Regions from separate parts of the Mesorhizobium sp. WSM4809 genome, predicted to be linked through region 2. Evidence: predicted binding sites of a transcription regulator. Region 2 holds the regulator's gene; the other holds the start of a gene.

Region 1 (7,330 bases), on a different contig from region 2:
GGCGTCTCATTGCTCGGCATCGATTCAGTGATGGCGCCGAAAGCAGTCCGCCTCGAGGCATGGCGCCGCATCGCCACCGACCTCGATCTGCAGAAGCTCGCCAGCCTGTCCAGCACCATCGGGTTCGACGGCATCGTCGATGCCGCGCGCGACATCGTCGACGGCAAGATCCGCGGCCGCGTCGTCGTGGATATGTGACTCCGCCCAACTGCCGGAAGGGATGGAATCGCCAGATCTGGTGGCAAACCCGCCGCGCCTCGGCAAAAAGCGCTCATCCGCTAAAATTCGAACGATCCGCCGCAATTTTCCATAATCTCTGTCTGGCAAGGATTTCGCATGATCGCGGAATCCGGCAGCCAACAGGCGGACACTGGCGACGACGTCGATGCGGTGCTCCCGCCGGCGTCGACGCGGCGCTTCGTCGCCGCGCCGCCGCTGGTGCCCGAGCCGGAATTCTCCAGGCGCGAAAGCCTGCCCTTTCTGACATTCGTCGCCATCGTGTTGGTGGCCGGGCTGGCGCATCTGACCGGGGCACCGATCTTCATCAGCGTCGCATTGCTGGCAACCGGCCTTGCCGGCCTTGCCCTGCATCTGCGCGCCAGGCGGAGCGAACATCGCACCTCCGCCCTTCTTGACGAAACCACTGCCCGCAGCCGCGCCGAGATAGAGACGCTGGCCGACCGCATGTGGGAGATGCAGGAGAGCGACGAGCGCTTTCGCGGCCTGATCGACGCGCTTGGCGATCTCGTCATCCATCGCGACCGCGACGGCTACATCGTCTATGCCAACAAGGTCTTCGCCGATCTCGTCGAGGTCGACCAGCGCGACCTTGCCGGCAAGACCCTGGCAGAACTGGGCATCGAGGTCGGCATGGTTCCCGATGCCGCCTTTTCCGACCATGAGTGTCTGAGTTCCACCGATGTCTCCATCAGCACGCCGAGCGGGCAGCGCTGGTTCTCTTGGATCGAACTGTCGGTGCGCGACAAGGACAGCGGCGCCGTTTCACACCGCGCCATCGCCCGCGACATCACCGCCCGCAAACGCGCCGAATCCTCGCTGATCACCGCGCGCGAACGGGCCGAATATGCCAGCCAGGCCAAATCGCGCTTCCTCGCCACCGTCAGCCATGAAATCCGCACCCCGATGAACGGCATCATGGGGATGGCCAGGTTGCTCGCCGACACCAGCCTGTCGCCGGAGCAGCAGACCTATGTCGGCGCCGTCTCGACCTCGGCCAGCGCATTGCTTGCCCTGATCGAGGATCTTCTCGACTATTCCAAGATCGAAGCCGGGCGCTTCGATCCCGAGCCGCAGCCGATGTCGGTGCGCGAGATCGCCGACAACATTATCGAATTGCTGGCCGCGCGCGCCTTCGCCAAGGATATCGGACTGGGTTGCCATGTCGAACCCGACGTGCCGCAATTGATCACCGCCGATCCGGGCAAGGTCAGGCAGGTGCTTCTCAACCTCATCGGCAACGCCATCAAGTTCACCGACAGCGGCGGCGTGCTGGTGAGCATAGCACGCGCACGCACCGAAACCAGCGACCGCATATGCTTCACCATCGCCGATACCGGTCCGGGCCTTCGTGATGCCGACCTGGAGCGCATTTTCGAGGAGTTCGAACAGGCCGACGGCACGTCGACACGCACGCATGGCGGGGCCGGCCTCGGCCTTGCCATCTCCAGGCGCCTGGTGGCCGCCATGGGCGGCACGATCTCGGTATCCAGCCGGCTCGGCCAGGGATCCGAATTCGTCTTCGAAATCCCTGCGATAGCGGCCACCGAAGCGCCACAGGGCCACCAGAATGCTCTCTCGGGCAGACGCGCGGTGATCCTGTCGAAGAACGCTGTCGAGGCCGACGCCATCGCCCGCACCATCCGCGCCAATGGCGGCGCGGTCGACATCGCCACCACTGCCGCACAGGCCGCGCCTTTCGCCGCCGGCTGCGATGCGATCCTGGTCGATGCAGCGATGGAAGAAGGCGACGGAAGGCTGCTCAAGCGCCTGCGCCAGAGCGGTTTCTCCGACTGTGAGGCGATCACGCTGATCGCCCCGACCGATCGCGGCATGCTTGGCGAGTTCCGCGCCAGCGGCTACGCAACCTTCCTGGCCAGGCCGGTGCGTGGCGGAACACTTCTGCGTGTTCTGCTGAGCAGCCATGCTCCGAGCCTCGGCCCGCCGCCGCCGGAAAAGCGCGGCGCACCGTCGCTGCGGGCCGTCGGCAACCGCCAGCGCGGCCTGTCAGTGCTGATCGCCGAGGACAATGACATCAACGCCATGCTGGCCCGCGCCACGCTGCTGAAGGCCGGGCATCGCGTCAAGGTGGTCGGCAACGGCAAGGCCGCCGTCGAGGCTGTCACCGGCGCCGCGCACAAGGACCGCTTCGACGTGGTCTTGATGGATCTGCACATGCCGGTCATGGACGGGCTGGACGCGATCGCCGCCATCCGCCGCCATGAGGAAGAAAGTGCCGTGCGGCCGGTGCCGATCATGGTGCTGTCGGCCGACAGCCAGGAAAAGACCCGTCATGCGGTGTTGGCCCATGGCGCCAGCGGCTTTGTCACCAAACCGCTCGACCCCGAAGCGCTGGTCAATGCCGTCGAGGGGCAGGTCGTCGCGGCCTGAGCTTTCCACCGCCATTCGGCACAGGCGATCACTTAAACGTAGCCGGTTGATCGTATTCGCCAGCCGACGAAGTATTGCCCATGACGTCGTATCACGGTACTGTCACAATCCTGTTGCACCTACACCGTATCCCCGTGCCAAGAGGGATGGCTCGAAGGAGAATCACTCGTGCATACAGTTATGCCGGAATGTGACACTCGGCCGAACGCCAGCAGCGCCTTGCTTGCCGGACGTAACGTCGATTCCGTCATAAAGGGCGCTGCGCTGGGCCGTATAGGCAATCTTGAAGTGCGGCTCGCTCGCAACGAGGCCGAGATCGCGGCCGCGCAGGAAGTGCGCTACCGGGTGTTCTACGACGAACTTGGCGCCAGGAAGGACCTGTTCCAGGCCCATGACCGCCGGGACGCCGACCGGTTCGATCCGCTCTGCGACCATCTGCTGGTTTTGGACACCACGCTTTCCGGTCCCGAACATCGCCGCATCGTCGGCACATATCGGCTGCTGCGGCAAGAAATCGCGGCCACGGCCGGTGGCTTCTATTCCGAAGGTGAATTCGAGCTGACCAAGCTCATCGCCCGCCACCCCGGCCAGCGTTTCCTTGAACTCGGCCGCTCCTGCGTTTTGCCGGAATACCGCTCGAAGCGCACCATCGAGGCGTTGTGGCAAGGCATCTGGGCTTACATCAATCATTACGAAATCGGTGTGATGACCGGTTGCGCGTCCTTTCACGGCACCGTGCCGGCGGCGCATGCCGAAGCGCTCACCTACCTCGCCCACCACTGCCGGACGAATTCGGCCTGGGACGTGCGCGCTGTGTCCGGGCGCTATTGCTCGATGGATCTGATGCCGATCGAGGCCGTCAATGCCAAGGCGGCGATCGCCGCGATGCCGCCTTTGGTCAAGGGCTATCTGCGCGTCGGTGCCCGCATCGGCGATGGTTGCGTCATCGATCGCGAATTCTCGACGGTCGATGTATTCGTCGTGATGCCGGTCAAGGAGATCGGCGCACGCTACGTCAACTATTATGGCGGCGAAGCCCAGCGCTTCGCTGCGTGACGCTGGCGAATAGAGAATAGCGGGAGCTATCTCGCTCAACCCCTATTCGCTACTCTCTATTCGCTATTCGCTTCCTTTCACAAAATATCTTCCGGCCGCCTGCCGGGTCGGCTCTTGTAGGACGGAAATGACCAGCCGAATTTGAGCGCACCACCGCGCACGAGGAACGCCGCCGCAAAGCCGGCGAGGTTCGAGGCGAGCGGCGGCAGTCCGGCAAGATCGCCAAGCGTGTAGAGGCCTGCACCCGCAAGGGCCGCCGTGACGTAGATTTCGGGCCTGAGCAGCACCGATGGCTCGCCCGCAAGGAGATCGCGCAAAATGCCGCCGAAAGTGGCGGTGAGCACGCCGGTGATGACGGACACGACCGGCGAGCCGGTAATCGCAAGCCCCTTGGCCGCGCCCATCACCGAAAAGGCGGCGAGCCCGATGGCGTCGAGCCAGAGCAGCCACTTCCAGCGCGATTCGACACGATGCGCGCTGAAGAAGACCAGCACCGCAACCGCGGCGCAGACCAGCACATAGCCGGAGTTGGCGACCCAGAAAACCGGCAGGTTGAGGATAACGTCGCGAAGCGTGCCACCGCCTATCCCGGTGACGCTGGCCAGGAACAGGAAGCCGATGATGTCGAGTTGCTTACGCGAAGCCGCCAGCGCCCCGGTCGCCGCGAAGACGGCGACACCGGCATAGTCGAGAAGCGCGATGGCATTCATGCAGACCAGGGGAGTAAGGGAAGAGGAGAATAGGAGAGTATGTTTATCACAAAGCCGCACCGTTGGTACGCTTCCCTACTCCCCTACTCCCTTACTCCCCTACTCCCTTACTGCCCTAACTACGCATCTTTCTCAGCCTGCTCATTCACCGGCCCCGGCTCAACCGGTGCTTCAGCGGCGGCGAACTTCGGACCACCCTTGGCGACGCCGACCATGGCCGGGCGCAGCACGCGGTCGCCGATCGAATAGCCCGGCTGCACGACCTGGACCACGGTGTTGGCCGGGACATCCGGATTGGGCACTTCGAACATCGCCTGGTGGAAATTGGGATCGAACTTCTCGCCTTCAGGCGCGAGCTTCTTGACCCCATGCCGTTCCAGCGCCGACAGCATGGCGCGCTCGGTGAGGTCGACGCCTTCGATCAGCGCCTTGAAGCCGGCGTCACCCGATGCCTTGGCCTCGGCGGGAATCGCATCCAGCGCGCGGCGCAGATTGTCCGACACCGACAACATGTCGCGGGCGAAATTCGCGACCGCGTAGGTGCGCGCATCGTGCACATCGCGCGCCGTGCGGCGACGCAGGTTTTCCATCTCCGCCGCCACGCGAAGCGCGCGGTCCTTCAGCTCCTCATTTTCCTTCAGCAGCCGCACAAGGGCTTCATAGTCGCCGTCGGTGCTGCCTTCCGTGCGCTCGGCTGCGGGCTCGGTCGCCTCGACTTCGTCGGGCGCGCGTTCGTCTTTTGCCTGGTCGCTCATCGCCGTTTCCCGTCAATCTCGAATGATGTGGATTTTGTGCCCGATATCGATGTTTGGCGGCCAAAAATCAAGGGGTAAGCGACTATGGAAGCCGCCGGCCAAGGCCGGACAATGACAGGCAAGACATTTCGACTTTAATTCAAATTTTACCTTAACCGCGGGCTTTGCTTGCCATACAGGCATGATGGGGGAACCATTCTCTTGCTGCAGGAGTTTCGAAGCCGACACAGGATTTTGAGATGATGACCCGCAACATGGGCGAAAAGGCAGAGGGGCTGGCCATCGAGATCAGGCGCCAGTTCGGCGCCGAGGCGGTGACCCGCTTTCTGCGCACCTTGCCGGCCTTCCGCACCGAGGCCGACATCCCCGATCGGTTCAGAGAACTGCTCGACCGCCTCGATGGGGCGGAGCGCGGTGACATCGGCTGGCGCCGGCCGTAACGCAACAATCGATCTTGGCAGCAAACCTCCTATCGGCAATAGCCGGGGAGAGCCGAACCATCTAAGGATAGATGTGTTGTGGTTCAATGGAGGACGTAAATGCGCAAGGTTTCGATCACCTCATCGCTGATAGCGTTTGTCGGCCTCGGCGCCCTCACCTTGGCGGCCTTTCCGGCACAAGCAGACAATCTTCAGCTGCAATTGGGCAAACATGGCCCGCGGCTGAAGCTCATGGAAGATTGCGACCCCGCCTACGACGATTGCGAAGGCCCCCGTCGCGACGATCGGCGCGACCGCCGTCAACGAGGCTGCACGGAAGACCGGGCTCTCGACAAGGCAGACCGAATGGGCATCCGCCGCGCAAGGATAGAGTCCGTCGGCCGCCGGGAGATCACGGTCCGCGGCAGACAGGGCGGCGACCGCGTGCGCGTGACTTTTGGCACCGAGCGCGGCTGCCCTATCCTCGATCGCGAATAGCGATCGACCAGCGGAAAACCGACGCTCAGAGCCATCAGCAGGTCGATTTGGCGGGTTGGCAGGCTCGATCGCCAAGCCACGCGACAATTACGCACAGTAATTTTGCGTGATGTTGCCTTGCGGCGGCGAGGCGCCCCGCCTATGCTTCCTGATGAACATGATTTCCCCTGAGGCGGTCGCCAACAGCAAGCGCGCCTGGTTGAAGATTCTCGCCCGCTACAAGAAGCCTGACAGGCGGCGCAGCGCCGTCGAACTCGCCATCACCCTCATTCCATTCGCCATACTCTGGGGGCTGTCTTCGGCGGCTTATGCCTATGGCCATTGGTGGGGACTGGTCCTCATCCTCCCCGCGGCCGGGTTTCTGGTGCGCATCTTCATGATCCAGCACGATTGCGGCCACGGCTCCTTCTTCGCCAATCGTTACGCGGACGACTGGATTGGCCGCGCGCTCGGCATCCTGACGCTGACGCCCTACGATTGCTGGCGGCGCGCCCACGCGACGCACCACGCCAGCGCCGGCAATCTTGACGAACGCGGCATGGGCGACATCCGGACGCTGACCGTTGCAGAATACCGGCAGATGTCGTGGCGGGGCCGCCTCGCCTATCGTCTCTATCGCCATCCGCTGGTGATGTTCGGGCTCGGTCCGATCTGGCTTTTCATCTTCGAGCAGAGGCTACCCGTCGGCATGATGCGCGGCGGCCTGACCCCTTGGGTGTCGTCGATGACCACCAACCTTGGCATCGCGGTCGCAGCAGCCGTCCTTATCTGGTTCGTCGGCCCGGGCGCTTTCCTGGTGGTTCACCTGCCGATCGTCATCCTCGCCGGTTCGGCCGGCATCTGGCTGTTCTACGTCCAGCACCAGTTCGAGGAAACAGAATGGGCGAAGGATGCCGACTGGGAATTCCAGCACGCCGCCTTGCACGGATCGTCGTATTACGATCTCCCGCCGGTGCTGAACTGGCTCACCGGCAACATCGGTGTCCATCACGTCCATCACCTCTCGGCCAAGGTGCCGTGCTACCGGTTGCAGGAAGTGCTGCGGGATTATCCCGAGTTGCGCGACATCGGACGGGTTACGCTGCTCGAAAGCTTGCGCTGCGTCAAACTGGCATTGTGGGACGAAAACCGCCGCAAGCTGGTGTCGTTCCGCGAGGCACGGGCGGCGGCTTAAGCAATTCCAGGAGAAGTGTGAACGGTTTTCCAGGGAAAACGCGTAGCGTTTTCCCTGGGCAATTGCGTCACAACAAAAAGACCGCCGCGC
Region 2 (7,330 bases):
ATCAGCTCGCGGCCGAGGAACAGATTGGCGGCGGCGTCGACATTGTCGGCCAACGCCAGCGTCTGGTAGATCGTCTCGATGCCGTATTTCTTGGCGTCGCGTGGATTGGAGATCGATGCCTCCTCGCCGTTGACGAAGATCTGGCCCGAATCGCGCTTGTAGGCGCCGGACAGGATCTTGATCAATGTCGACTTGCCGGCGCCATTGTGGCCGAGCAGCGCCACGACCTCGCCGGGGAAAAGATCGATCGAGGCGTCGTCGACGGCGCGGATGCCGCCAAACGCGATCGAGATGTTCCTCATGTCGATCAGCGCGGTGGCTGCAGGAGCAGTCTTGTCATTCATGGCATGCCCTCCTAGACGCGCTTGCGATAGACGGTGTCGAGCCACACGGCGATGACCAGTACGGCCCCGACGACGATGCTCTGCAGCGGCGAGTCGACGCCGAGCAGCACCATGCCGGACTGCAGCGACTGCATCAGCAGCGCGCCCAGCATGGCGCCGATGATCGTTCCCGATCCGCCGGCAAGCGACGTGCCGCCGATCACGGCGGCTGCAATGACGAGCAGTTCGTCGAGCGTTCCAAGCACGTTGGTGGCCGAATTCTGCCGGGCCGAGGAGATCGCCGCGGCAATCGTGGCCAGCACGCCCATGATCATGAACACCTTCATGGTGATCCATCGCGTGTTGATGCCGGCGAGATTAGCCGCCTCGGGATTGCCGCCGATGGCGAACACATAGCGGCCGAAACGGGTGCGGTTGGTGATGAAGGTCATCACCAGCCCGACGGCGACAGCCATCAGCACCGGTATGGCGATACCGTGGGCGATGAACAGGCCGCCTTCGGGAACGGTGATGTTGTTGGCGGCCGCATATCTGTTCACGATGCCGATCGGCCAGGGGTAGGAGTTGGCGAGCCAGACCGCACCCATGATGGCGCCGCAGGTGACGACTCCAAGCAGCGCCTCGGCCCAGATCGGACGTAGCGGAAACCGGAAACGCTTGCGCTGCACCCGCCCGTTGAACAGCCCAAACACCACGGCGAGGCAGGCGACGATCCCAACGATCCAGCTCCAGGTCGCGCCGATCGATCCCGCCGGCCCACCGCCCATCAGCTGAAAAGTGGCGTTAAGCGGCGCCACGGTCTGGCCTGAAGTGACCCACCAGGCGGCACCGCGCCAGACCAGCAGGCCGCCCAGCGTCACGATAAAGGCGGGCACTTCGAGATAGGCGATGACGAAGCCTTGAAAAGCGCCGATCAACAGGCCGAGCGCCAGGCCGATGACCAGTGCCAGGACCCAGATCCACGGGTTGCCGAGTTCGAGCCCGACAAAGCGCACCAGGAAATGCACCTGGGCAAATCCCATCACCATGCCGATCAGGCCCTCGGCGGAACCGACCGACAGGTCGATGTTGCGCATGACGATGACCAGCACCATGCCGCAGGCCATGATGGCAACCGCGGACGTCTGCACCGACAGGTTCCACAGATTGCGCGGCGTGAGAAAGGTGCGGCTGTCGAAATCGAGCGGATTGACGCCAAGGCGCAGGCTGGAAATGACATGCAGCCCAATCCAGATGACCAGCAGCGCGCCGATCATGCCGAGCATGCGGGTGTCGATCTCGGTCGCCTTCAGGAACCGGGCGACGGCGCCGAGTTCCGACGCGCGCGCCGTATCGGTCTGCGGGTTTGACGTCGTATCGGTCATGGTTTCCTCCCACCGGCTGGCCGTCTGACGCGCATGCCGGAGCCCAGCCTAGAAGCTATCCGCATGATGCGGAAACAGAATTCTTTGAGAAAACGCCGCGGCTTTTGGGCCGCGGCGTTCAGATATTTCAAAGTGGTACGGATCAGTTGCAGGCCGCCACGGTGCCGGCGGCGACACCCGCGCAGACTTCGTCCTTCTTGATCCAGCCGGCGTCGATGACGACGTTGAGATTGTCCTTGGTGATGGCAACCGGGGTCAGGAACAGCGACTTGACGGTGTTGCCGCCCGGCGTCGTGAAGTCCTTGGCGCCGGCGATGTCGCTCGTCTTCTTGCCGTCGGCCAGTTGCGAGGCGATCTCGGCGGCATTCTTGCCGAGCTCCCGCGCGTCCTTCCACACCGACACGGTTTGCGTGCCGAGGGCGATGCGGTTCAGCGCGGCGTGGTCGCCGTCCTGACCCGAGACCGGCACGGTGCCGGCCAAGCCTTGAGCCGTCAGCGCCGCGACGACGCCACCGGCAGTGCCGTCATTGGCCGCGACCACCGCGTCGACCTTGTTGTCGTTGGCGGTCAGGAACTGCTCCATGTTCTTCTGGGCGTTGGCGGGCAGCCAGCCATCCGTGTAGGCTTCGCCGACATTCTTGATCTTGCCGCTGTCGATGGCTTCCTTGAGCACTTCCATCGAGCCCGAGAACAGGAAGTCGGCATTGGGATCGGCACCGGAGCCCTTGATGAAGACGTAGTTGCCTTCCGGCTTGACCTTGAACACTTCGCGGGCCTGCATGCGGCCGACTTCCTTGTTGTCGAAGGTCAGATAGAAGACGTCCTTGTTCTCGATCAGCCGGTCATAGCCGACGACCGGAATGCCTTCGTCCAGCGCCTTCTGCACGGCCGGGCCGATGGCCGAAGCGTCCTGCGCCAGGATGATCAGGGAATTAGCGCCCTGCGAGATCAGGCTTTCGACATCGGTAAGCTGCTTGCCGGGATTGGACTGCGCATCGGCGGAGATGTACTTGTCGCCAGCGGCCTCGATCGCCGTCTTCATGGCGGCTTCGTCGGTCTTCCAGCGTTCTTCCTGGAAGTTGGACCACGAAACGCCGACGACCTTGTCCTTCGCCTGCGCGACAGACGCGAGCGTCAGCGACATGGCGGCACCCGCCAGGATGGCGGCCGTGAATCTTTTCATATTATCCTCCCTGCGCCGCGTATGGCGCGACCAAACTGACCCGAGGGCCGGCACAGAGGCTCTATTTTTTCGAGCCTCGAAAAAATACTGGGCCAACGCCCGAACGCTGTCAACATCGATTCTGATGGATTTTGATGTCATTTCGAGTTTTTTTCGAGTCTCGGAATAAATAAATGACACGGCCTGCAGCTTCTGCCAGTATTTACCGGCGTCACCGACAGCGTTCCAGGGGCAGGAGGAACCGCGGCGACCGGGAGGATATGAAAGAACATGTCGGTCGGAATCCGCCACGACGATCTGCGCCGCCGCAACCGCGCCATGGTGATCGCGGCAGTGCGCCGCGCCGGACAGCCGTCGCGAACCGAGATCGCCGCGACCACAAGCCTCAGCCATTCGACCATCTCGGCGATTTCAGCGGACCTGATCGTCGAAGGCATCCTGACCGAAAGCAAGCCGAGCGAGGCCGGCTCACTCAAACGCGGCCGGCCGCAGGTCGGCCTCAGTCTCAATCCGGAAGCGGCCGCGGTAATGACCGTGGTGCTGTCGCTGAACTTCCTCTCCGTCGCCGTCATCGACTATGCCGGCCAGGTAATATCCGAGGAACAGCGCCGGCTGGACACGCTGACGATGTCGCGCGAGTCGCTGATCGGGGAATGCACGGCCATCGTGCGGCGCCGCCTGGCAGATCCCGACCTGGACGTGCGCAGCATCGCCCGCATCGCGCTGGCCATCCAGGGCATCACCGACACCCGTGCCCGCGCCATGCTGTGGTCGCCGATCACGCCGCACACCGACATCGCCTTCGCTGACATATTCGAAGACCAGTTCGGCATCCCTGCCATAATGGAGAACGACTGCAACATGATGGCGGTGGCGCTGCGCTGGCGCGACCCCGATCGTTACCGCGACGATTTCATCGCTATCCTTTTGTCGCACGGCATCGGCATGGGACTGGTGCTGAAGGGCGAATTGTTCACCGGCACCCATTCTTCGGGCGGCGAATTCGGCCACATGATCCATCGGCCGAACGGCGCGCTATGTCGCTGCGGACGGCGCGGCTGCGTCGAAGCCTATGCGGGCAATTACGCCATCTGGCGCAACGCCAGGCAGATGGGCGAGGATGCAGAACCCGTTGCCGATGTCAGCGACGCCGACATGCGCGCCCTGGCTGCCGCGGCCCGCGAAGGTGACGGACCCGAACGGGAAGCCTATCGCAAGGCCGGCGAAGCGCTCGGCTACGGCCTCGGCAGCCTGTTCGCGCTGATCGATCCGGCGCCGGTCGCCATGGTCGGTGTCAGCGCCGCCGCCTTCGACCTGATCGAGCCGGCATTGCGGCAAGCGATTGCCCAGACCGCCGGCGGCCAGCATTCCAAATCGATTTCCTTCGACACCGAGCCGAACGAACTGCCGCTGATCCGCGAGGGCTGCGCCATGCGGGCGCTGATCTTCGTCGATCAGGAGATTTTTGCGCCGGGCGTGCAGGCGAGATCCGGTTTCGGCGGCAAGAACGTGGCGTGAGTTCAAACGAGGGAGTTCAGTCCTCTCGGATGGCGTATCCGGCCCCACGGATCGTGCGGATGACATCAGGCATACGGCCATTGTTGACCGCCTTGCGCAGCCGGCCGACATGCACGTCGACCGTGCGCTCGTCGATGTAGATCGTCTCGCCCCAGACATTGTCGAGCAGCTGGCTGCGCGAGAACACGCGGCCTGGATGGCGCATCATGAATTCGAGCAGGCGGAATTCCGTCGGCCCAAGCCGGATCTCGCTCTTCTTGCGATAGACACGGTGCGACTCGCGATCGAGCACGATATCGCCGACCTTTAGCACGCTGGACAGCACTTCCGGCTTGGCCCGGCGCAGCAGCGCCTTGACCCTGGCCATGAACTCTGGCGTCGAGAAGGGCTTGACCAGATAGTCGTCGGCGCCGGTCGACAGGCCGCGCACGCGGTCGCTTTCCTCGCCTCGCGCGGTCAGCATGATGATCGGCAGCCGCTCGGTCTCGGGACGCATTCGCAGGCGCCGGCAGAGTTCGATGCCCGAAACCGCAGGCACCATCCAGTCGAGCACCAGAAGATCGGGAACGTTCTCCTGCAGCCGGATTTCGGCCTCATCGCCGCGCGTCACCACCTCGACCTGGTAACCTTCGGATTCAAGATTGTAGCGGAGCAGCACGCCTAGCGGCTCCTCATCCTCCACCACCATGATGCGTGGTGCGATCATCGGCTGGTCACCCCTGTTATGCCGCTGGCGCGGACATTGCCGTCTCGTCCTGCTTCGGACGATTGGCTGGCAGCTGCGTGCCGGTCAAAACATAGTAGGCATTTTCGGCGATGTTGGTCACGTGGTCGCCGATCCGCTCGAGGTTCTTGGCGCAAAACAACAGGTGCGTGCACGCCGTGATGTTGCGGGGATCTTCCATCATGTAGGTCAGCAGCTCGCGGAACACCGAGGTGTATTTGACGTCGATGCGTTCATCATTGTTTCTGAGCGTGGCAAGCGCTGCCGCGTCAGCGGCGGCATACTCGTCGACGACCCCCTGCACCTGGATCAGCACCAGCTGCGCCATCGCGTCGATCGAATGCGAAAGATCGTGCGGCGTGACGCTCAGCCCGACAGTGCCGACGCGCTTGGCGATGTTCTTGGCAAGGTCGCCGATGCGCTCGAGGTCGCCGGCCATGCGGATCGAACCGACCACCGCACGCAGATCGTTGGCCATTGGCTGGCGCTTGGCGATCAGCGTGATGGCGCGATCGTCCAGCTCGCGCTGGCGGGCATCCATGATGGCATCGTCGGAAACCACGCGCTGCGCCAGCGCATTGTCCGAATTGAGCAAAGCCTTGGTCGAGCCACTGACCATCGAGCGGGCGAGATCGCCCATGTCGCGGATCAGCTGGCTGATCTGCTCCAGATCCTCATCGAAAGATGCAACGGTATGTTCACCCATGATCTTCGTCCCTCATATGCCTGAGCTCAGCCGAACCGGCCGGTGATGTAGTCCTGGGTGCGTTTGTCGTCGGGGGTGGTGAACATCTTGTCGGTGGCGCCCTCCTCGACCAGATAGCCTAGATGGAACATCGCGGTGCGCTGCGACACGCGCGCTGCCTGCTGCATCGAATGGGTGACGATGACGATCGTATAGTTCTGGCGCAGTTCGTCGATCAGTTCCTCGACGCGAGCAGTGGCGATCGGATCGAGCGCCGAACACGGCTCGTCCATCAGGATCACCTCGGGCGACACGGCGATGGCGCGTGCAATGCACAGACGCTGCTGCTGGCCACCGGAAAGACCCGTGCCAGGTTCCTGCAAACGGTCCTTCACCTCGTTCCAGATTGCCGCCTTCTTCAGGCTCGACTCGACGATCTGATCCATGTCGGCCTTGCGCTTGGCCAATCCGTGGATGCGCGGGCCATAGGCGACGTTCTCGTAGATCGACTTGGGGAACGGATTGGGTTTCTGAAACACCATGCCGACGCGCGCCCTGAGTTCGACGACATCGATGTTCTTGTCGTAGATGTCTTCTTCGTCGAGCGTTATCTTGCCGGTTACCCGCGCGGAATCGATGGTGTCGTTCATGCGGTTGAGGCAACGCAGGAAGGTCGACTTGCCGCAGCCGGAGGGGCCGATCAGCGCCGTCACCTGATTCAGGCGGACGTCGAGATTGACATCGAACAGCGCCTGCTTCTCGCCATAGAACACGCCGACCTTGTCGCCGCGCATTTTGATCACTTCGTTCGACTTGGCGTTCATCTTATCGCCCACTGCGTTTTCAAGGGACTGTTCGGTCATGATGTTCATACCAAAATGCCTTTTTTCTACCAGCGCCGCTCGAACCGACGCCGAAGCACGATCGCGGTGATGTTCATGGCCATGAGGAAGACGAGCAGGATGATGATCGCGCCCGACATGCGCTCGACGAAGGCGCGTTCGGCCTCGTTCGCCCACATATAGATCTGCACCGGCAGCGCGGTGGCCGGATCGAAAGGCGTCGTCGGTGGATCGGCGACGAAGGCGACCATGCCGATTAGCAGCAGGGGCGCGGTTTCACCGAGCGCACGCGCTAGACCGATGATGGTGCCGGTGAGGATGCCGGGTGCGGCAAGCGGCAGGATGTGCTGGAACACCATCTGCATCTTGGAGGCGCCAAGACCGAGAGCCGCCGAGCGGATCGACGGCGGCACCGCGGCAAGTGCAGCGCGCGTCGCGATGATGATCGTCGGCAGCGTCATCAGTGTCAGCACCAGGCCGCCGACGAAAGCGGCGGAGCGCGGCATGCCCAGGAAATTGATGAACACCGCGAGGCCGAGCAAGCCGAAGACGATTGACGGCACCGCTGCCAGATTGTTGATGTTGACCTCGATAAGGTCGGTGAAACGGTTCTTCTTGGCGAACTCCTCCAGATAGATGGAGGCGGCGACGCCGATCGGTAGCGCCAGGA

What was found. The regulator PhoB, encoded in region 2, activates phosphate uptake and scavenging genes when phosphate is short. The targets are predictions, from matches to a motif close to TGTCATNNANCTGTCAT.
Region 1: a site for PhoB is predicted at 2,729-2,745, ahead of olsB (l-ornithine N(alpha)-acyltransferase). Genes of this name have one in related genera too.

What each region holds. Positions count from the first base shown of each region.
Region 1 is NZ_JBVVQW010000002.1:626,426-633,755, forward strand. Features, by position in the region: gene acuI (acrylyl-CoA reductase (NADPH)) at 1-198, shown strand, start outside; gene AC0L24_RS07490 (hybrid sensor histidine kinase/response regulator) at 337-2,628, shown strand; gene olsB (l-ornithine N(alpha)-acyltransferase) at 2,809-3,684, shown strand; gene AC0L24_RS07500 (trimeric intracellular cation channel family protein) at 3,762-4,394, opposite strand; gene grpE (nucleotide exchange factor GrpE) at 4,514-5,149, opposite strand; gene AC0L24_RS07510 (hypothetical protein) at 5,389-5,589, shown strand; gene AC0L24_RS07515 (hypothetical protein) at 5,689-6,066, shown strand; gene AC0L24_RS07520 (fatty acid desaturase) at 6,218-7,240, shown strand.
Region 2 is NZ_JBVVQW010000010.1:67,419-74,748, reverse strand. Features, by position in the region: gene AC0L24_RS22890 (ATP-binding cassette domain-containing protein) at 1-344, opposite strand, end outside; gene AC0L24_RS22885 (sugar ABC transporter permease) at 356-1,708, opposite strand; gene xylF (D-xylose ABC transporter substrate-binding protein) at 1,851-2,891, opposite strand; gene AC0L24_RS22875 (ROK family protein) at 3,162-4,409, shown strand; gene phoB (phosphate regulon transcriptional regulator PhoB) at 4,426-5,115, opposite strand; gene phoU (phosphate signaling complex protein PhoU) at 5,132-5,839, opposite strand; gene pstB (phosphate ABC transporter ATP-binding protein PstB) at 5,866-6,690, opposite strand; gene pstA (phosphate ABC transporter permease PstA) at 6,708-7,330, opposite strand, start outside.